Regions from separate parts of the Vallitalea sediminicola genome, predicted to be linked through region 3. Evidence: riboswitches for the same ligand, from Rfam matches in the RefSeq annotation. Region 3 holds a riboswitch; each other region holds the start of a gene.
What was found. Region 3 has a riboswitch for cobalamin ahead of ACX6CF_RS09315 (ABC transporter substrate-binding protein). Riboswitches for the same ligand answer to the same signal wherever they lie in the genome.
Positions count from the first base shown of each region.

Region 1: another riboswitch for cobalamin. It lies ahead of ACX6CF_RS00235 (ABC transporter substrate-binding protein); the one in region 3 lies ahead of ACX6CF_RS09315 (ABC transporter substrate-binding protein).
Region 2: another riboswitch for cobalamin. It lies ahead of ACX6CF_RS13190 (cobyric acid synthase); the one in region 3 lies ahead of ACX6CF_RS09315 (ABC transporter substrate-binding protein).

Region 1 covers NZ_BTPT01000001.1:53,831-61,552, forward strand. The annotation lists partial or broken gene ACX6CF_RS00220 (ammonium transporter) at 1-1,074, shown strand, start outside; gene ACX6CF_RS00225 (ABC transporter ATP-binding protein) at 1,194-2,009, opposite strand; gene ACX6CF_RS00230 (FecCD family ABC transporter permease) at 1,996-3,006, opposite strand; gene ACX6CF_RS00235 (ABC transporter substrate-binding protein) at 3,006-4,106, opposite strand; cobalamin riboswitch at 4,297-4,503, opposite strand; cobalamin riboswitch at 4,633-4,780, shown strand; gene ACX6CF_RS00240 (sirohydrochlorin cobaltochelatase) at 4,916-5,695, shown strand; gene ACX6CF_RS00245 (cobyrinate a,c-diamide synthase) at 5,692-7,065, shown strand; gene ACX6CF_RS00250 (precorrin-8X methylmutase) at 7,069-7,713, shown strand; gene cbiD (cobalt-precorrin-5B (C(1))-methyltransferase CbiD) at 7,700-7,722, shown strand, end outside.
Region 2 covers NZ_BTPT01000029.1:537-8,258, reverse strand. The annotation lists gene ACX6CF_RS13195 (alpha/beta hydrolase) at 1-1,123, opposite strand, end outside; cobalamin riboswitch at 1,293-1,469, shown strand; gene ACX6CF_RS13190 (cobyric acid synthase) at 1,658-3,145, shown strand; gene cbiB (adenosylcobinamide-phosphate synthase CbiB) at 3,307-4,278, shown strand; gene ACX6CF_RS13180 (pyridoxal phosphate-dependent aminotransferase) at 4,299-5,333, shown strand; gene cobU (bifunctional adenosylcobinamide kinase/adenosylcobinamide-phosphate guanylyltransferase) at 5,831-6,397, shown strand; gene cobS (adenosylcobinamide-GDP ribazoletransferase) at 6,397-7,125, shown strand; gene ACX6CF_RS13165 (histidine phosphatase family protein) at 7,157-7,722, shown strand, end outside.
Region 3 covers NZ_BTPT01000020.1:38,750-46,471, reverse strand. The annotation lists gene ACX6CF_RS09345 (class I SAM-dependent methyltransferase) at 1-170, opposite strand, end outside; gene ACX6CF_RS09340 (ABC transporter ATP-binding protein) at 182-907, opposite strand; gene ACX6CF_RS09335 (oligopeptide/dipeptide ABC transporter ATP-binding protein) at 900-1,235, opposite strand; gene ACX6CF_RS09330 (ATP-binding cassette domain-containing protein) at 1,344-1,838, opposite strand; gene ACX6CF_RS09325 (ABC transporter permease) at 1,825-2,634, opposite strand; gene ACX6CF_RS09320 (ABC transporter permease) at 2,636-3,574, opposite strand; gene ACX6CF_RS09315 (ABC transporter substrate-binding protein) at 3,574-5,226, opposite strand; cobalamin riboswitch at 5,433-5,577, opposite strand; gene ACX6CF_RS09310 (hypothetical protein) at 5,808-6,080, opposite strand; gene ACX6CF_RS09305 (C47 family peptidase) at 6,104-7,207, opposite strand; gene ACX6CF_RS09300 (VOC family protein) at 7,701-7,722, opposite strand, start outside.

The DNA of each region.
Region 1 (7,722 bases), on a different contig from region 3:
ATGGACTTTGCAATTGGTTCAATAATGTTTTGGGTAATTGGATATGGATTGATGTACGGAAAATCGATAGGAGGATTAATTGGAACTCCTGATTTACTATTTCTTAATAATACTGATTATACAGCGCTTATATTTCAAACAGTTTTTTGTGCTACTGCGGCTACCATAGTATCAGGCGCAATGGCAGAAAGAACCAAGTTTATATCCTACTTGATATATAGTTTCTTCATATCAGTAATAATATATCCAGTAGCTGGACATTGGATATGGGGTGGAGGATGGTTGAGTCAACTTGGCTTCCACGATTTTGCAGGTTCAACTGTTGTTCACTCAGTTGGAGGATGGTGTGCCTTAGTAGGAGCTTCTATTCTTGGACCACGTATAGGGAAGTATACAAAAGATGGAAAATCAAAAGCTATACCAGGACATAGTTTGACACTAGGGGCATTAGGGGTATTCATACTTTGGTTTGGATGGTTTGGTTTTAACCCAGGTTCTCAGTTGGCAGCTTCGTCTGGAGCAGATATAGCATCAATATCAAAAATATTCGTTACAACAAACTTAGCAGCGGCAATTTCTGCTATTGTTACAATGATAGTTACATGGGTTAGATACAAAAAGCCAGATGTTTCAATGACCTTAAATGGTGCATTAGCAGGACTTGTTGCAATTACTGCTGGATGTGCAGTGGTTACTCCTGTGGGAGCTGTCATGATAGGTATTATTTCAGGTGTGACCATAATATTTGGTATAGAATTTATTGATAAAATATTGAAAATAGATGATCCAGTTGGAGCTATTGGTGTACATGGAATATCTGGAGCATTGGGAACTATCTGTGTTGGTTTATTCTCAGCAGATGCAGAAGTAGGATTAGGTCTATTCTATGGTGGAGGTTTTAGACAATTAGGTGTTCAGGCATTAGGAGTAATCACCGTAGCAGCTTGGGTAATAGCAATAGCATTTATCATCTTCAAAGCAGTTGATTTGACTATAGGATTAAGAGTAAATAAAAGAGAAGAGAACATAGGATTAGATATAGAAGAACATGGTATTGAGAGTTATGCTGATTTTGAGATAAAAGTGATGTAATATGTTAATATATCTATTAAGCAAGAAGGGACTGCCGTATAAAAATATTATAGGCTTTAGGAAGAGTGATTTTGTATGGCTAGAGTACAGCCCCTTCTGCTTTAACCAGATATATTTTTAAGAGGATTTTTCTTATATTTATTAGTATTCATCATAGGAATGAAGAATGGGCAATCATTATAATCATCCATTAATATTCTAACATCAAGGTTAAAAACATCATGTAAGATTTCCTTAGTAATTATACTCTTAGGATCACCTTGCTTATATATGTCTCCATCCTTGATGACAATTATTTTATCAGAATATCTAGCAGCTTGATTCAGGTCATGTAGAACCATGACAATAGTTAACTTCATTGTATGATTAAGCTTTCTAACCAATTCCAATACTTCAAATTGATGACTGATATCAAGATATGTTGTGGGTTCATCCAATAGAAGAATATTGGGTTTTTGACATAGTGCCATAGCAATCCATGCCCTTTGACGTTCTCCACCAGATAGAGTGGTAACTTGTCTATCTTTTAGATGTTCCATTTTAGTCAGCTCTATTGCCCAGTTAATAATATCAATGTCTTCTTTATGAAGTTTGGCAGTCCAATCAAGATGTGGATATCTTCCATAACTAACTAGGTCAAAGACTGTAAAATCATCAGGTGCAGTAGGAGATTGAGGTAATATGGACATTTCTTTTGCTAATAACTTAGTATCCATCTGAAAAATTGAATTCCCATTAAGGTATACATCACCATATTTAGGTTTTAGATTTCTTGATAATGCTTTTAATAGGGTTGATTTGCCGCAACCATTTGTACCTATCAAGGTATTTATGGAACCTTTTTTTATGTTCAAGGAAAGGTTATCGATTATATTGTTTTTGCCATAATTAATTGTCACTGAATTAGTTCTTAACACGATTTTTCAAGCCGCCTCTCAATAGGAATATAAAAAATGGTGCGCCAAGCATTGACATAACAATACCTACAGGTATTTCTACAGGGTCCATAACTATTCTTGCGATTGTATCACAAAACATCATCAAAGATGCTCCCAGTAAAGCACTTGCAGGAAATAGATATCTATAGTCAGAACCGATTATAAGTCTTGTTATATGAGGTACAATCAATCCAACAAATCCTAACAATCCAACATTACTTGCTGAGCTGGCTGCTAGTAGTGAAGCTAAAGCAATAAAAATTTTTCTTACTCTCTCAATTTTCAGTCCTAGTCCTGTGGCTATTTCGTCACCAAGCATTAATATATTCAATTTCTTAGATAATAAGAAAGCTACAATTAATCCAAATAGTGCATAAGGCCATAATGCATAGAAATCTTTCCAAGTCTTAGCGGCTAAACTACCTACCATAAAACCTAATGCATTTTGCACTCTGTCAGGATAGAAGATTAGGATTGTATTAATCCAAGCTCCTAAAAATGATGATACAGCAATACCTGCTAATATCATTCTAAGTGGCTTAATACCATTCTTCCAAGAAAGTATGTATATTAACATAGTAGTAAATAATGCAAAAGCAAAAGCAATTGGTGTAACAAGATAATCATAATCAGGAAAGACAACTAGGATGAAAACAGCACCTAATCCCGCTCCAGAAGAAACACCAATAGTATTAGGTGAAGCTAGGGGGTTTCTCATTACCCCCTGTAACATGCCTCCAGCCAAAGACAAACATATACCAACAGTTCCAGCTACAAGTGACCTTGGAACTCTTACTTTCCATATAATATTTCTATTGACTCCTGTTTCATCAATAAATATAGCTTTTAATATTTCTGGAACTGATATCTTAAAAGCACCTAAACTAATACTAAAAAGAAATGATATGAAAGTAACAATTAGCAAAATGATTAGTATGGTAATCTTATAAGAATGTCTGTTTTTTAATTCGTTCATTATTTAAATACCTGAGGATATAATATTTTAGCTAAATATTCAAATGCTTCAGGATATTTTGCATTTGGTTTGTAATGGAATAATTCTGGTGGAAGATAATGTACATTACCTTCTTTTATTGCTGTAAGTGTAGCCCATGCTTCATTTGATTCTAAGTCATCTTTTATACGAGTCTTAACTTTTTCAAGATCCCCCATAGGAACAACTAATATTACATCAGGGTCTTTTTCAAGGATTTTTTCCAAACTAAAATCTACTTTTGAACTATTTTCAACTGGTGAATCAGTAATAATATTGTTAGCTCCAAGCATTTCTAACATATTTCCTACTAGACCTGTAGAAAGTTCTGCTTTTACATATTTTGAAGAACCAAATAAAATAAATACATTAGGCTGTTCTTCTTTTTTTGCTTTTTCACAGATTTTATTTACATTTTCCTGTAGAGCTTTTACTTCTGAATCATAAATATCATCTCTACCAGTAATCTTTGTAAATAATCTTAATGTATCATTAAATCTACTGTAAGGATTATTACTAACATCAACATATGCATATTCTATGTTATTGCTTTTTAGTATATCTTCCATTTCTACGTGTTGGCTTCTAGTTGAGCTTAAGATAACTAAGTCAGGTTCTAGAGATAATATTTTTTCAACACTAGGTGCGTTTACTTTTCCCACTTGTTCAATATCCTTAGCAGCTTCTGGAACATTAGTTTTACCACTTACTCTAGCAATGGCTTCTCCACCTGCTAGATACCAGATATCTAGAATAGAATTCATAAGAACAACAACTTTTTTTGGATTCTTAGTAATTGTTTGTTCATCACCTAATGGGTTCAAATATGTAATAGTTGTATCAGTATCTTCGACTATGAATTCGGGTAATGCCTGTGAATCTTCAGTTGCAGAATCTTTTTCTGAATCATCACTAGATGTAGCTGTATCTTTTTCAACATCTTTATCTTCATCAGTAGTTTTCTCAGTGTTATCTGGAGTAACAGTAGTTTTTGATGAATCCTGCTGTTTAGAACATCCACTAAATGAAGTAACGGTCAAAATAAAGATTAATAAAATGGCGATACGTTTCATGTTTTTCATTATTAAAGTCCTCCTAGAAATTCTTTTATTAAGGTATCATTGAATTTTAATCTAATAGTCTTTTAAGGAGTGATATAAATAAAAAAACCTACAACTAATCGTTGTAAGTTATATTAACAAATTAAATAAGTTTATCATATGTAAAATTATTAATTAATTAATGTAATCGTATCTTCTCACCCGAAGTTAGTTACATGGATTATTAAAGGCAGGTTTCCTGACTCGTAGTTCAATTTACTCTCTTAATCTTCCCAGTTTCCCAGTGATATATCTAAGATTTCATCCCTACTTACAGTAGCGGGGGCTGTAGAGGATTCACACCTCATTCCCTATTATCTTATAATGGTAAATTTTGTTGGTTTAACATTATAAAAGCACCTTCAAAGAACTATTAAATTTTAAAGAAATAGTATCATAGTTTTATGGTAATGTCAATGTGATATGGATAGCATTACATTATTAATGTTTCATTGACATAGGGCTTTATATGATTTATTATAAGATTAAATTAATTAACGATTAAATAGAAATATATATGTTTGAGGATAATTCTTATTAATTCTCAAAGGGAATCAGGTTAGAATCCTGAACGGTCACGCCACTGTGTAAATAATTTCCTTTTATATTAAGGAAGTTATTATAGTCAGAGTACCTATTTTAATCCTAATACACTTACGTATTATTTTGCGTAAAAACTTTGCGAGGGACAGAGGGTGTAACTATTTATTATTCATTAATAAATAATGTATATCATACTCTTATCTCGTTGTAGGTAAGAGTTTTTTATTATATATAAGGAGGCAGTTATTATGGAAAAGAAAAAAGCGATATTAGTTGTAAGTTTTGGAAGTAGTTATGAAAGTGCAAGAAGAGAACAGATAGAACCTATAGAAAAATTGATAGAGACTACATACACTGATTATAAGGTAGTACGTGCATTTACATCTAACATAATAATAAGAAAGTTAAAAGAAAAAAATATATTAATAGATACACCAAAGGAAGCATTAAAACGATTGATTGAAGAAGGTTTTGAACACATCATTGTACAACCAACCCATATAATACCAGGTTTTGAGTATGATAAGATAAAAACAATAGTTAATATAATGAATCATAATAAAAATGTACATATTACTCTTTCATGCCCTTTGCTATATCATAAAAATGATTATAAAGAAGTTATAGAAGCATTGAAAACTTATATCCCTAGTGTAGATACTAATGAAGCTGTTGTATTGCTAGGGCATGGTACTGAACATTATGCTAATACAAGCTATTATTATTTACAATATCTTCTAGAAAATGAACAGTTACCAATATTGATAGGAACTATAGAAGATGGAATTGAATCAATTATCAAGAGATTGAAAAAAGGAAAATACAGTAAAGCAGTTCTTATGCCATTTTTGGTAGTTGCAGGAGATCATGCCCACAATGATATGGCAGGAGACGAAGAAGATTCATGGAAAAATGTACTAATTGCTAATGATATAGAAGTTAGAACAATAACTAAAGGATTAGGTGGTAACCAAGCAATTAGAAAAATTTATCTTAATCACCTAAAGGAAGCAGTGAATAATCAATGATGACGGAAAAACCTAGATTAATTATATCAGCTCCAAATAGCGGAACGGGTAAAACGACTCTTACAATAGCGTTAATGGCCGCATTATGTAAAAGAGGATTAAAAGTACAACCATATAAAGTAGGACCTGATTACATAGACACGGGATTCCATGAAAGTGTAACTGGTAGACCCAGTATTAACATAGATGGATGGCTTTTGAAAGACCAGATGAACAGATATCTATTTGATAAATATAATCAAGATGCAGACATAAGTATCATTGAAGGTGTCATGGGATTATATGATGGTTATGGCAGTGAGCCTATGATTGGTAGTACAGCGCATATATCCAAGATACTGAAATCCCCTGTTATATTGGTGATGAATGTAAAGGGAATGTCAACCAGTGCTGCGGCAATAGTTCATGGAATGAAAACTTTTAGAGATATCTCGATAAAAGGCGTAATAATTAATCTTCCCATGTCAGAAAGACATTATGAAATATTAAAAGAAACTATTGAAATCAATACGGATGTTCCAGTAATAGGATATCTACCAAAACTAGATGAAGTGAAACTGGAAAGCAGACATCTAGGACTTATTCAAAGTAGTGAAATAAGGGATATGAATGCAAAGATTCATAAACTCGCAGATACTATCACTGATACTGTAGATATTGATAAGTTGATTGAGATAGCTGGGAATGCAGAACCATTAGAAGAGCCTGATAGAGTTAAAACCAATAATCAATTTGATGTACATATTGCTGTAGCAAAAGATAAAGCATTCTCATTTCATTACAATGAAAATATAGAAATATTAATAGAATTAGGAGCTCATATTCATTACTTTAGTCCTCTACGAGATAAATCATTACCTGATAAATGTGATGGGATATATCTAGCAGGTGGTTACCCTGAAGTATTTGCCAAGGAACTGTCAAATAATACTAGTCTGATGGAAGATATTAGGAAAAAAGCCGATGAAGATATTCCTATATATGCAGAGTGCGGAGGGTATATGTATCTTCATGAGACTATTACCAATCTGGAAAATGAAACATATGAAATGGTTGGAATATATAAGGGTGGAGCATATATGAAAAAAAGACTCCAGAATTTTGGGTATGTTTCGGTAAAAGCAGATAAGGATACTCCTATATTCAATGAGAATACAGTATTCAGAGCACATGAATTTCACAGGTCAATAGTAGATAGAACTAAGGAACCTACATATATAACAGGATCAAAAAGAGATAAAACATGGCAGTGTGGGAAGTTATATAAAAACGTATATGGGATGTATCCACATATCTATTTCCCAGCTGAACTTAATATACCAGAAAAATTTCTTAAGACAGCGTTAACAATAAAAGACAAAAGGAGATAAGTAATGCATGATTTCATAGCTAATCCAAGAAAAATAGAAGAAGAAAGTTTTAGGATCATATATGAGAGTATGAAAAATACAGATCTTGCACCATTAAGATTGAGTATTATGCAAAGAGTTATTCATACTACTACAGATTTCATTTATGAAGATATATTATTATTCAAAGAACAAGTAGAAAATATTATATTAGACGCTTTTGAAAAAGGGTGTACAATCATTACTGATACACAGATGATAAAAGCGGGTATCAGCAAAAAGCTTACAGAGCAATTAGGTATAAAAATAGAATGTCTAGTAGGTTCAGAAGAAGCTTATAAGATTTCAAAAGAACAAGGTATCACACGGTCAATGGCAGCAGTTGACTTAGCGCTTAAGATACCAGGAGATAAAGTATTTGCTGTAGGTAATGCTCCAACTGCATTATTTCGTCTTATAGATCAAAATAATAAAAATAAAGTTGATACGGTAAAAGCAGTAATTGGTGTGCCGGTAGGATTTGTTGGAGCAGCCGAATCTAAAGATGCTCTATGGGATGAAGATATTCCATCTATAATAACAAAAGGAAGAAAAGGTGGAAGTACTATTGTAGTAGCAATAATTAACGCTGTATTAAGAGAAGCGGTGAAAAAAGTTGTCAAACAGTAGATATGTTTA
Region 2 (7,722 bases), on a different contig from region 3:
GACCACCCAAATCTGCTGTTGTATAATTACTGGATTCATCAATTGTTTTTACTTTATCATAGACGCTCCTATAATAATCAATTTGTTTTTGTTCTTCATCAGTAATCTTACCATCTAGATTAGATAAATAAGGTATTTGATATATCAATAGATCTTCCATCGGTCTAGCAGGACCAGCAAAAATAATATAGCCATTAGCATTAGGAATTTCATTAGCTATACGTGGCATCAAATAACCGCTGAGACTATGACCAAGTACATAAACACCTGTAGAATTAATGTCTTTATTATCAAGGATATAATTGTAAGCATATACTACATCGTCTATGGTTTCATCATAAACAGTCAATTCCTCTTGCTCTGCTATCCATTTACTACGGTGAGCAAATACTCTTTTATCATATCTAAGAACTCCAATACCTTTACTTGCAAGTCCGTATGCAATATCTCTAAATGGCTTATTAGGTCCTACAGTTTCATCTTTATCTTGTGGACCAGAACCATGTGCAAGAATGATAATAGGATATTCATCTTTGTCTTTTGGAATAGTTAATATTCCTGGTAGTCGATATTCTTCGTGACCGAATTCCACAGGTATTTCTTTTGCATTTTCAGGAATACTTACTTCAACTGCTGCATCTTTAGCTGGTGTTAGAGAAAAACCTTCTATAACTTTATCTTTGTTGAATGATACAGTACAGTTGATATTACTTTTACTGTATTTATTTGTTATGGTAACTATTGTATGAGTATCTGTATTAGTTGTGTTGGTGGATATTGTTTCAATGAATTTACCTACTAAACCATTAATCTGACTATCTGTTGATTTTAACATCTCTTCATTAATCATCTGTTTTAGTTGTAAAGAAAAATTGAAGTTATTACTAATGAATTCAAAATCTTTAGCGATAAAAGCATTATTTATGCTGGTAGCTATTTCCTCTTCAGTACCATCTACCAATGTATCAGTATCTGATTGATCTGTATCAGACGTATCATCTTTTATATCAGATTGTTCATTTTTAGTAACATTTTCTGGCTCTTTATTTTCTTTTGTTTCTGTTGCTTTACATCCAGCTAATAGTAGTGCAATTATTGTTAATGAAAGAATAAATTTCTTCATATGATATCGCTCCTTTTATAGTTATTAGATTATTAGACAAATATCTAAATGTTTATTTAAAGTATAATCTAAAAACTAAATTGTGTCAAGATATTGATTTTATATTTGTTATAGAATATAATGATTTCATATATATAATTTAATATATGCTTACTATTATTATTTATAATTTAATAAAAGTGAGTAAAATAATCTATATTTATAAGGAAACTGGTGAAAATCCAGTACAGCCACCGCTACTGTATTTACTACTAATGCAATAAAAGCCACTGAATTAGTTTTTGGGAAGGCATTGCGTTAGGTTACATGTATAAGTCAGGATACTTTTTTAGATTACTAAGTATATTAAATCCAGATTGCGTGTGGAGATATGGGTTTGTTTTAATGTATATCTATAATATAAATTAATTCTAATACACATTTCTGCAAACATTATTCCTCATTAAGAATGGCAAGTTTTTTATTACCTATAACTCAATATAGTTTAAAAGTAACTATTAAAAATGCATCGTGCATAAAAAATGGAGTGAGAAAATGAATAATATAATGTTTCAAGGAACAGCTTCTACCGTTGGTAAAAGTATACTTACAGCTGCTTTATGCAGAATATTAAATGATGATGGAATTAGTGTAGCTCCATTTAAATCACAGAATATGGCGCTTAATTCTTTTGTGACAGAAGACGGAAAAGAGATGGGAAGAGCTCAAGTTGTACAAGCTGAAGCTGCTCGTATAAAATCTACTGTTGAAATGAATCCAATTCTTCTAAAACCGACTAGTGATGTTGGAAGTCAGGTAATATTGAATGGTAAAATATTCAAGAATATGTGTGCAAAAGATTATTTTGGTACAAAAGCCGGATTAAAAGATCATATAGTAGAGGCTTACAACAAGTTACAATCTAAATATGATGTTATTGTATTAGAAGGAGCAGGAAGTCCAGCAGAAATTAATCTTAGAGAGAACGATATTGTTAACATGGGTATGGCTGAGATGGTAGATGCACCTGTAGTACTTATTGGTGATATTGATAAAGGAGGAGTTTTTGCCTCAATCTATGGAACAGTTATGCTTCTTGAACCAGAAGAAAGAAAAAGAATCAAAGGATATGTTATCAACAAATTCAGAGGGGACGAAAAGATTCTTCAACCAGGTATAGACATGTTCTATAAAAAACTACAAATACCATGTCTAGGAGTTATTCCCTTCAAACCATTAAAAATAGACGATGAAGATAGCGTTACAGAAAGATTTGATAGAAAAACAGAGGGAGATATTATAATTGGTGTCCTTCGATTACCATATATGTCTAATTTTACTGATTTCACAGTATTTGAATTAGAAGATGGTGTATCCGTTAGATATATAAAAGAAAACGAAGACTTTGAAGGTGTCGACCTATTAATCATACCAGGCAGCAAAAATACCCTTAAAGACATGGAATACATACATAATTCCTCACTAAAAGCAGGTATCTACAGAGCTCATAGAAATGATATACCCATAATTGGTATATGCGGAGGCTATCAAATGCTCGGAGAAACCATAACCGATGAAAAAGGCGTAGAAACTGTCATGAACAGTATTAACGGTCTAGGTCTATTAGAAATAAAAACAGAAATGGAAGAAATAAAACAAACAACCCAAATAACAGGAAACATAATGCTAGAAATCCCCTTCGCAAAAAACTCCTGTAACCTAAAAGTAAACGGATACGAAATCCACATGGGTAAAACCCATCTAATGGGAGAAACTCTACCACTTGTTAAACTAACAGATGGACGACTAGACGGAGCAATCAATTCTAAGAAAAACGTGTTTGGAACGTATCTACATGGAATATTCGATAACGATGAATTGCGTAAAAAAATACTAGACCAAATAAGAAACAAAAAAGGATTAAATTGCAATAACAACATAGACTACGCAAAATTAAAAGACATGGAATACGACAAACTAGCAAAACTAGTACGTCAACATATTGACCTAGAAAAAATTAAAGACATAATTTACAATAGTTGATTTATAGAGACAATCAATTGCTACTACCACACGGGTAGAAGAGTAAAGTATTAGAATCACGCAGACCGACCGCTTCTCAGGGTAAGGCAAGTGATTCTAATACTTTGCCCTGACCCCTTTCAACAATTCCATAAAAAATCCACATCTAAGAGGTGTTATCATTGAAAGTTATTATAATAATATGTATAGCAGTAATACTTGACTGGATATTTGGTGATCCATTGAATGTGCCACATCCTATCATATACATAGGAAAATTAATAAGTAAATTAGAAAAAAGCATAAGAAAAAGTAAAATACCTCTAAAAGCAGGTGGCTTCATCTTGCTTTTTGCAACAGTAGGAATAACTGTAATTGTAATAACTCTTTTATTATTTGCTTGTGGGAAAATACATCCTTATGTTAGAGATGTTGTTACAACTTATCTCCTCTATACATCATTAGCAGCTAAATGTTTGAAGGATGAAGTATTAAAAGTTTGGAAAGCCATAGATGAAGATGATTTAGACTTGTCCAGAAAACAATTATCATACTTGGTTGGAAGAGATACCAATCATCTAACCGAAGAAGAAATTATTAGAGGAGCTATTGAAACAACAGCAGAAAATACTATAGATGGAATACTTGCCCCTCTTATGTTTATTGGTATTGGATTTATTTTCAATATGCCTGTGCAATTCGTTTTTATGTATAAAGCAGTAAATACCCTTGATTCAATGGTAGGATATCTCCATTCTCATTACAAAGATATAGGATTTGCTTCTGCTAAAACAGATGATATATTTAACTATATTCCAGCTAGGATTGGTAGTCTATTTATGCTGTTAGCTGGAGGTATACTTGGCTATAACTTCAGTAAAGGGTGGAAAATATTAAAAAGGGATAACAGAAATCATAAAAGTCCTAATTGTGGTTATCCTGAATCGGTGGTGGCAGGTCTATTAAATATTCAAATAGGTGGGACTAATACATATTTTAATGAGGTTGTTGTAAAACCAACTATAGGCGATACTCTAGAAGAATTAAGTGGAGACCATATAAAAAAATCTACTAAGATTATGTATGTATCGGAGATTATTACAGTTGGAATTATTTGCTTAATATCATTGATACTAACATTAATGATTGTTTGACTTAGGAAGGAATGAACTTTATGAATAAGCATGGCGGATATTATGGGAAATCAGGAGTTGTTGATTATAGTGTTAATATTAATCCATTAGGTTTACCTGAGGATATTAGAGAAACCATAATATCTAGTATAGATAATATCTGTAAGTACCCTGATATTGGGGGGAATAAAGCAAAAGAAGCTATAGCAAAACATATAAATGTAGATTCTAATAAAATAATAATGGGAAATGGAGCAAGTGAACTTATTTATCTATTTGCCAGAGCTGTAAAACCAAAAAAAGTATTAATCATCCAACCAACTTTTAATGAATACAGAAGGGCTTTTTCATTGGTTGGTAGTGAAATAGATGATTATATATTAGATAGCAAAGATGATTTCAAATTTGATTTGGATACTTTTTCTACAAAAATGAAATTATTTCAACCTGATGTTGTAGTTTTATGTAATCCTAACAATCCTACAGGAAAATATCTTGGATTTGATGTAATAAGTGAAATGATGGATATTATTAAGAAGCAAAATAGTTTTTTATTTATAGACGAGTCTTTTGTTGAATTTACTGGTAATGAGCCTGTTGGTGGTCGACTAGGTTATGAAGATATATTTTCTCTTAGGTCGATGACTAAGTATTATGCTGTTCCTGGATTAAGAATAGGTTATGCAGTGACTAATGATAGGGTTATAGAAAAGATGGAAGAATATAAGGAACCTTGGACTATGAATACTTTTGCTATTAATATTGTGCCAAAGGTTATTGCAGATAAAGATTTTCAGAAAAAAGTAGGTAAGTGGATTGAGGAAGAAAGAAAATATATGTATGAAGCTTTGAGTGATGTTAAAAATATTAAGGTATATAAAAGTTACTCTAACTTTTTCCTTTGTAGATTAAATTATTTCTCAGGAAATATGTTGAATTTAAAATTATTGGAAGATAATATGTATGTTAGGGTTTGTGATGATTTTGAATCGTTGAATGATGGGTTTGTTAGGATTGCTGTTAAGAGGCATGAGGATAATGAAAAGCTTGTAAGAAGATTAAAATATTTATTTTAGTGGTAGACTTACGTAGGTTAAATATGTATACAAAACAGCTTTAACAAATATTTGAAGAAAAACTAAATTCGTTCCAAGAAATATTACTAAACCTTAACAACTCCTTCGTCAAACAGTTAAGGTTCTTAACGTAATATTTCTTTCCACTCATTAAGGCACGAGAAAAAAATAAACTAGTCACCTTACTCGTCCTTTTAATTATTTTTGTCGTTATCCGATTACTTGCATACATATAGTATGAAACTAATCAGCTGCCTAGAAACTAATCAAAATTACTTCGCAAATTGACTAGTTTATTTTTTCCTCGTGCCTAAGATTTTCTTGTCAAATATTTGTAAGTCGCTTTATTTGTATACATATTTACCTACTGGGTAGTGGTATATGGAAAATGAGATTAGATGTGAGGTAAAATATATATTATATCTAGGATAGAGTTTATTTTGTTTTTGTAGGAAGAGTTCAAGATATTGAATTGATTATAGTGAGGAGTGAATGTTGTGGGAATTATTATGGTAACGGGTGGTGCCCGTAGTGGTAAGAGTACTTATGGGGAACAATTGGCTAAGGTGAGAGGTAAGAATATTGCTTATATTGCTACGGCGGTTGTTACTGATAAGGATATGGAAGATAGGGTTAAGAAACATAGGGAGTCAAGACCGAAAGCGTGGTTGACTATTGAGAGGTATAAGGGATTTGATAGTATTGATAAAGATGTAGTTATGTCAACTGATTTGTTTTTATTGGATTGTATCACTACGATGGTGACTAATCTCATGTTTGATAAAGAGATTGATTATGATACTTGTAGTAATGAGGACATTCAGATGGTTGAAGATTATGTGTTTGGAGAAGTTAAGAAGCTTCTTGATTTCATGGAGGGTAATGATAAGGAGATTATATTAGTTACTAATGAGGTTGGGATGGGAATAGTTCCAGCTTATAGGTTAGGAAGTATATTTAGAGATATAGCTGGAAGAGTTAATCAATATTTGGCTAGTAAAGCAGATGAGGTTTATTTTATGGTATCGTCAATACCTATGAAGATTAAGGGAGCTGATAAGTGATGAAGAGTTTCATACTTATGTTAACTTTTTTAACAAGAATTCCTATTAGTTATAGTTTTTCTTTTAATAGTAAAGATTTTATTAAAGGGATTAAATATATGCCGGTGATTGGTCTTATTATAGGAGGAGTTTTGTATCCAATAAGTTATTTTGGGGATAAAATGGTTCCGGTTATAGCATCACTGTTGATAATTATAGTTTATTTGATAATTACAGGGGGTTTACATTTAGATGGTTTAGCTGATGTGAGTGATGGTATATTCAGTTGCAGGGATAGGGATAGAATATTCGAGATTATGAAAGATAGTAGAATAGGATCCTTTGGTGTTATTGCATTAATATTATATTTCATGAGTATGTTAGTTTTACTCGGTTATAGTGACCCGGTTACTATATTTATTTTTCCTGTTGCAGGAAGATGTTTTGCTTTATTTGTATGTTCAATAAATGAATATGCAAAGGAAGCGGGTATGGGAAAAGATTTTATTGATAATACTAAGTGGTTTCATGTTGTAGCAGGATTCATATTGTTAGTTGTATTAATTGTTCTATTTAAGAAATACCTATTATTGGGAGCTATAGTAATAACAAGTTTAATTGTAATGTTATCTAATTCAAGTATCAGTAAAAAACTTGGTGGTATAACAGGTGATGTCATTGGTATGACCATTGAGTTTTCCCAGGTAGTATTTTTACTGAGTGCATATTTGCTAGAAACTTTTGTATAGTATTTGATCTTATATATATGGGGGATTAATGATGAAATTTATTTTTATAAGACATGGTGAGACACAGGCTAATGTAGAACAACTCATTTATGGAGTTACTCATTCTGAATTCACTGAGAATGGTTTGAATCAAATAAATAAGATATTAGATTATGTCAATCCACAACAAGTTGATTATTTTTATTCTAGTCCTCTTGAAAGAACTAAGATTATTGCAGAAAAAATTGAAGAGCGTATAGGGAAAAAGGCAGAATTCGCTAACGAAATCGGGGAAATGAATTATGGGGTTTTTGAAGGATTGACATCTAAGATAGCTTTAGAAAAATATCCAGATGAATATAATAGTTTTATGAATGATTATAAGAATTATATTATTCCAGAAGGTGAAAATGTTTTAGATTTTGATAAACGTGTAATTAATTTTCTTGATAGAATCAAAAATACAGAAGGTACTAGTATAATTGTAACTCATGGAGGAGTTATAAGAACAGCTATAATGTACTTGTTAGATTTAGATAGTGAGGATAGATGGCATTTTAAGATATTACCTGGAATGATTATTGAAATCGAGTATAAAAATGATTATGGTGTTTTGGT
Region 3 (7,722 bases):
TACAATGATGGAATGGTATCATAAATAAGGGAATACTTTTCCCAAAATTCCTTTTCTATCTGGTCATCATAAGCTCTCTTATATGCGGTTTCACTGCTACATCCAAGTGTTTCTAACCACATATCATTAGTATCCTTTTCCAATTGTCTTATATATAAACTATGATTCATCAAAACCTCCATCAGTAAAAATATTCAAAACTCTCGATTAGATTTTTTGTATAGGTACTTTTAGGTTGTTCAATAACTTCTTCTATGGTGCCTTCTTCTATTATCTGCTTGTTGTCAATAATAATAATCTTATCACACACATGACTGACTAACTCAATATCATGGGATACAAAAACAAATGTCATTTTCTCTAATTTTTGAACGCTTAGAAGAAAATCAATAATCTCTGCTTGAACAGATACATCCAGCATTGATGTAGGTTCATCCAAAATCAATACTTTAGGTTTAAGTAATAAACATCTTATAATTGAAAGCCGCTGTGCTTCTCCCCCACTAATCTGATATGGATAACGGTCCATTAACTTATCATCCACTAAAAATGTATTAAGTAACCTCTTGATTTCTTCAAGGTAATCTCTATTGTGAATACGTCCAACTTCTTCTAGCTGATAACCTATTTTCCTTTTTCCATCAAAGCTGCTCTGAGGGTGCTGAAAAATCATCTGCACAACCTTGCTTTTTTCTTTTCTTCTATATTCTGTGGTTTTCACACCATTGAGATAGATCTGCCCTTTTGTCGGTATGGCAAGTCCAGTAATCAGCCTTGCTAATGTAGATTTACCACTTCCACTATCACCAACGATTCCAACCTTAGTCCCCGGTTCAACAGTAAAATTAATATTTTCTAATACTTCTCTTTTCTTAAATCTCATGGATACATTTTCTACTTTAATCATATGCATGACATCGTACCTTTCCACCGGGAATTCTTTTCATCTCAATCGTTGAATCTATGCATTTGGTATTTCGTTGATTACATCTTGTATAAAATTTGCACTTAGACGGATTTTCCATGCTATCTGGGGGATTAATTGGTACCATACCTTTTCTTATTGTTGAACCAATCAATCCTTTTGTATAGGGGTGTTTCGGATTATTGATAACGTCTTTGCTATACCCTGTTTCAACAACCTGTCCCTTATACATCACAACAATTTCATCACAGAATTTTCCTGCAAAATACAAGTCGTGAGTTATGACAATCATGCTTGATGTATAACGCAACTTCACCTTTATAAGATTTTCATAGACTATTTTTCTAAGTTTGGCATCAAGACCTTTTGTGGGTTCATCAGCAATGACAAATTCAGGATTGCAGATAATACCGATGATTCATAATATTCTCTGATTCATACCTCCACTAAGCTGAAAGGGATAGGATTTCATTATCTTATCAATATCCTTAAAACCAAATTGTTTCAAGTATGATCTGCCTTTTTCCTTAGCCTCTTCTTTACTTATATTGGTATGGGTCAACAAGGATTCTATGAGCTGTCTTTGAACCGTCAATATGGGATTTAATGATAAATCTGGATTTTGAGGAATAAACCCTATCTGACAACCTCGTATTTTTTTCATTTGTGCCTTTGATAGTTTCATATGATCTTGTCCATTATAAAAACACTGCCCTGTAACAATTGCTTCATTGGACAATAAGCGTAGTATGGACATACCTAATAATGATTTGCCGCTTCCCGTTTCACCAATTATTCCTGTTACAACATCCTTGGGGAAAGTTATACTCACATCATCAACACCATGTACTTTTCCATATTTAGTATCAAAAGTAACACTAAGATTCGTTATATCAATATTAGAAGTCTTCATTTCTAAGTCCTCCTACATCCATTCGATCTCTTATTCCGTCACCTATACTATGTACTGACCATACAAATGCTATAATACAAAACCCTGGTGCTAAAACCAGTTGTAAATGACTTCTAAAATATGGTCTTGCATCATTAATCATAATAGCCCAATCAGGTAGTGGCGGACTTAAACCTAATCCTAAGTAGCTAAGAGCGGCTACCCCTAGAACAACTCCGCCTATTTTTGATACAAAAACAATAATCAAGCTATCGGATATATTAGGCAAAATATGTTTTAAGATTATCAGTATGTCAGACCCTCCTATGTTCTTGAGGTTATCAACATAGTACTCGTTTTTAACATTCATAACCTCTGCTCTTATAAGCCTTGAAAATGATACCCAAGAATTGACCACAATGGCTATGATCAAACTTCTCATGGATGGTCCAAGTATACCTACTAGAGCAATCATAATACTTGTCCCAGGTAATCCCATAAATATATTTGAAATAGATGTAATAAACCCATCTAATGTACCACCATAATATCCTGCCAAAGCACCAATAATTATACCAAGGCACATGGATAATACCGTTGCAATCAATGCAAGTAAAAGAGACTGTCTACCACCATGTAATACTCGACTTAGGGTATCTCTCCCCAAGGAATCTGTACCCAACAAATGTGTCTGACTTGGTGATTCAAGTTTTGATGTCATGTCTATTGCCAAGGGGTCGTATGGAGCAATTATTGGTGCTAATATACTCAATAAAATAATCAGTATCAAAACACTAAGAGGTATTTTTATTTTCATATTAGCACTCACTTTCTTTAATTTTAGGGTTAATAGCGAAGTATAACAGATCAAGACCAAAGTTCACAAATATATAGGTTGTTCCTGTCAATATGACGTATGCCTGAATAACATAGTAGTCCCTTGCATAGATGGATTCAATGGCATAACTACCGATTCCTGGAAGAGCAAAAATACTTTCAACAATACTTGAACCTCCTAGTATAGATGCAAAATATAAGCCTAGATAAGTAGAAACTGGTATAATTCCATTTTTAAAGATATGGATAATGCCTATAGTATAACTTCTAAGCCCTTTGGCATTTGCAAGCACAATAAATTCTTTTGATAATACTTTTAAAAAACTGGCTCTTGTAAGCCTTGCAATAAAACCAATACTTGAAAGGGATACAACAATTGAAGGTAAGATTAATGATGTCTCTGATTCATAACCACTTGTTGGCAGAATATGTAATGTTTCAGCAAATATGGTAATAAGAATTATTGCAAGCCAAAAATTTGGTATAGATGATATAAATGTACAAAAGAATCTTAAAAAACCATCTATGAAACTGCCTTTAAATAACGTCATGATAACGCCAATCAAGATACCAAAGAAACTAGTAAGTATAAACCCATACGTGGCAAGCTTAAGCGTAACGGGCAATCTCCGCACTAATTCTTCACCAATGGACTCCTCTGTATATATACTTTCTCCAAAATCAAGTTTAATCACTTTTTTTATCCAATTAAAATATTGTATGTGTACAGGTAGATCCAAACCAAGTTCATGTTGTTTTTCTACTATTTCCTCATCACTAGGTTCTGTTATACCATCTCTTGTTAGAGCAATATAGGCAGGATCTCCTGGAGATAATACACCTAGTAGAAAAGCTGCCAATGTGATACCTATAAGTACAGGAATCACATTTAGCATTTTTTTTAATATATAACCACCCATTAGTCAGCCCATTTCGTCTTTTCAAGAGACACGCCGTAATACATAGCTTCATAACCTTCAATCTTTTTATTATAAGCAATTAAGTTTACATCATTAAAATATGGAACAGCTGGAAATTCATTAACGGAATATGCTTGAATCTTATTATATATTTCTTTACGCTTATCCATATCTATTTCATTTTCAACGTCAGTAATTAATGTATCTACTTCTTTATTGGAATAACCAAAATTCCATCTTTTGTTCAAACCATTTTCAGTTTTCATCATAGTTTTAAACAGAGTGTTTGGCTCAGCACTGGATAATCCTTTTATCTTCAAACTAATATCAAAATCACCTGCTTTTACCACATCATTCCATGCTGAACTTTCAAGAATTGTAATCTCAGCATCTATTCCCAGTTCACTAAGTTGAGCCTGCAATAACTGGGCTTCTTCTTTGTTTGGATATCTATCTAGCTCTCCTTGTCTTAACACGAAAGAAACTTTTACTCTTTCATCACCGAGAATTTCTTTTGCCAATTCTTTTGCTTTTTTAACATCCTGTTCAATTTCAAATTCTTTATAGAAAGGAGTACATGCATTAAGTACATTTACTGTAGGTTCACCTAAACCTGCATAAAAACTATCAATAATCAATTGTCTATCAATTAATAAACTGACTGCCTGTCTCAATCTTAGATCATTAAAAGGCTCTTTGTTACCGTTCAAAAGTATATAGTGAGTAATTGTACTTGGTGTGTGTGATATGCCAAATCGATTGTCTTTAATTAGTTCCATAGCCATTACAGGCTGAATAGCCCCAAGATCAATAACACCCATTACCTCTTCTGCTTTTAATGCTGCAAATCGTGTATCTGGTGATGGGATTACTTTTATTTTAATTCTTTTTGCTAATGCTTTTTCACCATAATAATCATTATTTTTCTCAATTACACAATATTCATCAAGAACATTTTCAGTTAATTTGAAAGGACCAGTTCCCATAGGGAAACCATTGAAATTACCTTCCTCATCAAAATTATTAGGACTAAACATAGCACTACCAAAATCAGTCATTGAATAATCCAATGTTGGCAAAGGATTTTCAAAAACTAACTCTATGGTATAATCATCTTTTTTATTCACTTCAAGTAACCCAGGATATGTTCTGTTAACATCCATTCCATAAAAACTTGAAGACTTTTTCCCTAGTTTCATTCGGTTGAAATTCGCAATAACAGCATCTGCATTAAATACTTCTCCATCATGGAACGAAACACCTTCTCTTAACTTGAATGTCCATACAGTATAATCTTCGTTTGCAGAATAACTCGCTGCAAGTTTTGGCTTAGGACCATAATCTGAACCTTTTGTAATAAGCGGTTCCCATACCATCAATGCAGAACTACAGTAATAGGCATCTTTTTCTCCCGGTGCAATATTCCTCGTTCCTGCTAGTACAATCTCTTTGGATTGGTCAACTAACACTTCTTCATCCACCAGCTTCACTGAATCTGTGTTATCTTTAGCCGTACCATTATCTACATTTGCTGCTCCTGCTTTTTGTTCTTCTTGTAGATTTTGATCTCCTTTTATGTCTTGATTACTCTTACATCCTGTAATCATTATAATGAGAACCAAAAAAGTTACTAATACTGCTCTTTTTTTCATTGTTTTCTCCTCTTCCTTATTTTTTATATTTTATATGGACTCCTTATTTAAATATTGTAACTCCATATTAAAACAATCTACTAAAAGAGGATAACAAACAATTTAATTCTTAAATAAAAAAAGCCCCTAACAAACGTTAAGAGGCCTTTAACCCATTTATAAAAGCAACTAAAATGATAAGTACGAATTTTAATCCCCTTTCGACTAATCTAATACCTATTAAGGCAGGTCTCCTGACTCGTAGTATATAATATAAATATCATCACTACTTACAGTGGTGGGTCCGCGTCAGCCTTTAACTGACTTTCCTATTCTCCTTATTGCTAAGGCACCTTAATATACTATATATTCAATTGTAATTTCCTTATTTGTATATCACTAACATTATACCTGCAAAAATCAAAGAACACAATAGTTATTAAGAATTTAGCCTGTTATTTTGTAGAAATTTGTAGAATCCATGATTTTATGGATGATAGATACAAATAATAAGTGAACCACCATTGTCTTAAAAAACATAAGTGATTCACTATATTTGGGGTTGGGACTGTTATTTAGATATAAAAATTTAATTATCTATTCTATATTGCTTTTTTATCTTTTTCGAATCTTATCAGTTCATCATTTTCAAGACCTTCGTTAAATCTAAGATAGATTCTACTCTTATCTTCATCTACATAAACTTTTGTATTCTTATATCCATCTTTATTTGTTTGAAACTCTTCTGTTGGCATTTTACAGCTATTAATTATTTTAATAATTGTACCTACATATGTTATTGATTTAACCATATTACTATATGGGTATGATTTGGGTAATTCTGAAGATATTCCATATAGGTTACTATCATACATTACATATGGCTTTTTAACAGCTTTTATAATTTACTCCAATCATATATTGTGGTATCCCACTTAAAACTTGCTGAAGGGTCTACTGTATATACTTGAGTATCCATTGGCATTGTTTCATAGTATTTATACCAAGGATTCCATATTGAATACGTATTGTTAACTTTATCATAACCTCTAAGCACTAATGCATGTCTAGCTCCTTCGTAATCCCCTCTGCCTTCGCATCCTATATACATTGGCTGAGAATTGTCTATTTGTGAAACTACTGAACTAAGTGATAGTGTATATGATCTCCTTCTTGGATAAAGACCTTTCCTCTGTGCATACCTAATAAGTTGATAATTAGTAATATACTCATCTTCTAATTTTTCGCTATTTGGATGATAATATGTCATTATATCTTTTGCGTATACATTAGTATTAGTTTTATATCTAATTATAGCAGCTCCAGCAAAGGCGGAACACCATGATTGTCGCCCTTGAACCTCGGCTAAATCAAGGGATAAATTATTTGATGATACACTGTCTATAGAAAATAATCGTCTTCTTGAACTATGCAGACCTTTAATAATATTTTTATTATTTTTTTCATTTATGTTTATTGTAATATTATTATGATCCTTATTATTTATTGAGTAATTACTAGCACTTCTACCTAGAGGATCTTTTTTAATTGTAGTAACCTTATCCTTAATTACGGTTACTACATTTCCATTATTCATAGCTAATCTTGCTGGACTATTTGTTGTTGTTTTTCCACTAACACTTAAAAGCTCATTTACTAAGTAAGGAGATAATATGCCTGTAATATTTCCATCTACCTTATATACCCTAAATGTATATTTAAGTTGTCCTTTTTGAAATACAGGGAAATAAAACACATCAAGATCGGATTCTTTTTCTTTTTCTATACTAAATACCTGTCCTATTGTAATATCTTCTAAACTAATTTCACCCTCATTGTGTTTTGAGTTTAGAAAATTGTCAATATTATTATTTACATAATTATGTATACTCTGAGGGCACTCCTTAGTTAAAAGATATACTCCCAAATCACTTGCATTACTAACTATTGTAGTGGATATAAATAAACATGCTACTAATAATAAACTTAATATTTTTTTCATTTATTTTTTCCTCCCTATTCTATTTATTACTTTATAACATAACCTATTGTTGCCAGTTACATTTTAATTTGCTATATATGTTATATTTATGTTGATTCTTGTAAATTAACTGTATCTCTAAATGTCAATTTAGATATTTATATTTTATCACTCCTTTCATTAATACATTATACAATAAATTATTTAAATAATTTGTAGATTTATAGCAAATATATATTATTCTTAATATTTTTAATTTAAGCGCTATTATTATTGTACATTTTAATGTTAAACATAGCACCAACTTTAATATAATAATTTCAATATACATATTTTAAATATTTAATAATTTTTAAAATTAAAATATATATTTTAGCATTTGATAATAAAAATAAACGTACTGAATCATCTCGTAAAACACAAAAAATAGGCATCTGATTGATATAATCAAATCCTATCTCTTTGTTTTCTCACACTGAGGTACCGTGTGTAGACATATTTTTTTAGTTAAGTACTAATTTAATTTCATATACTCG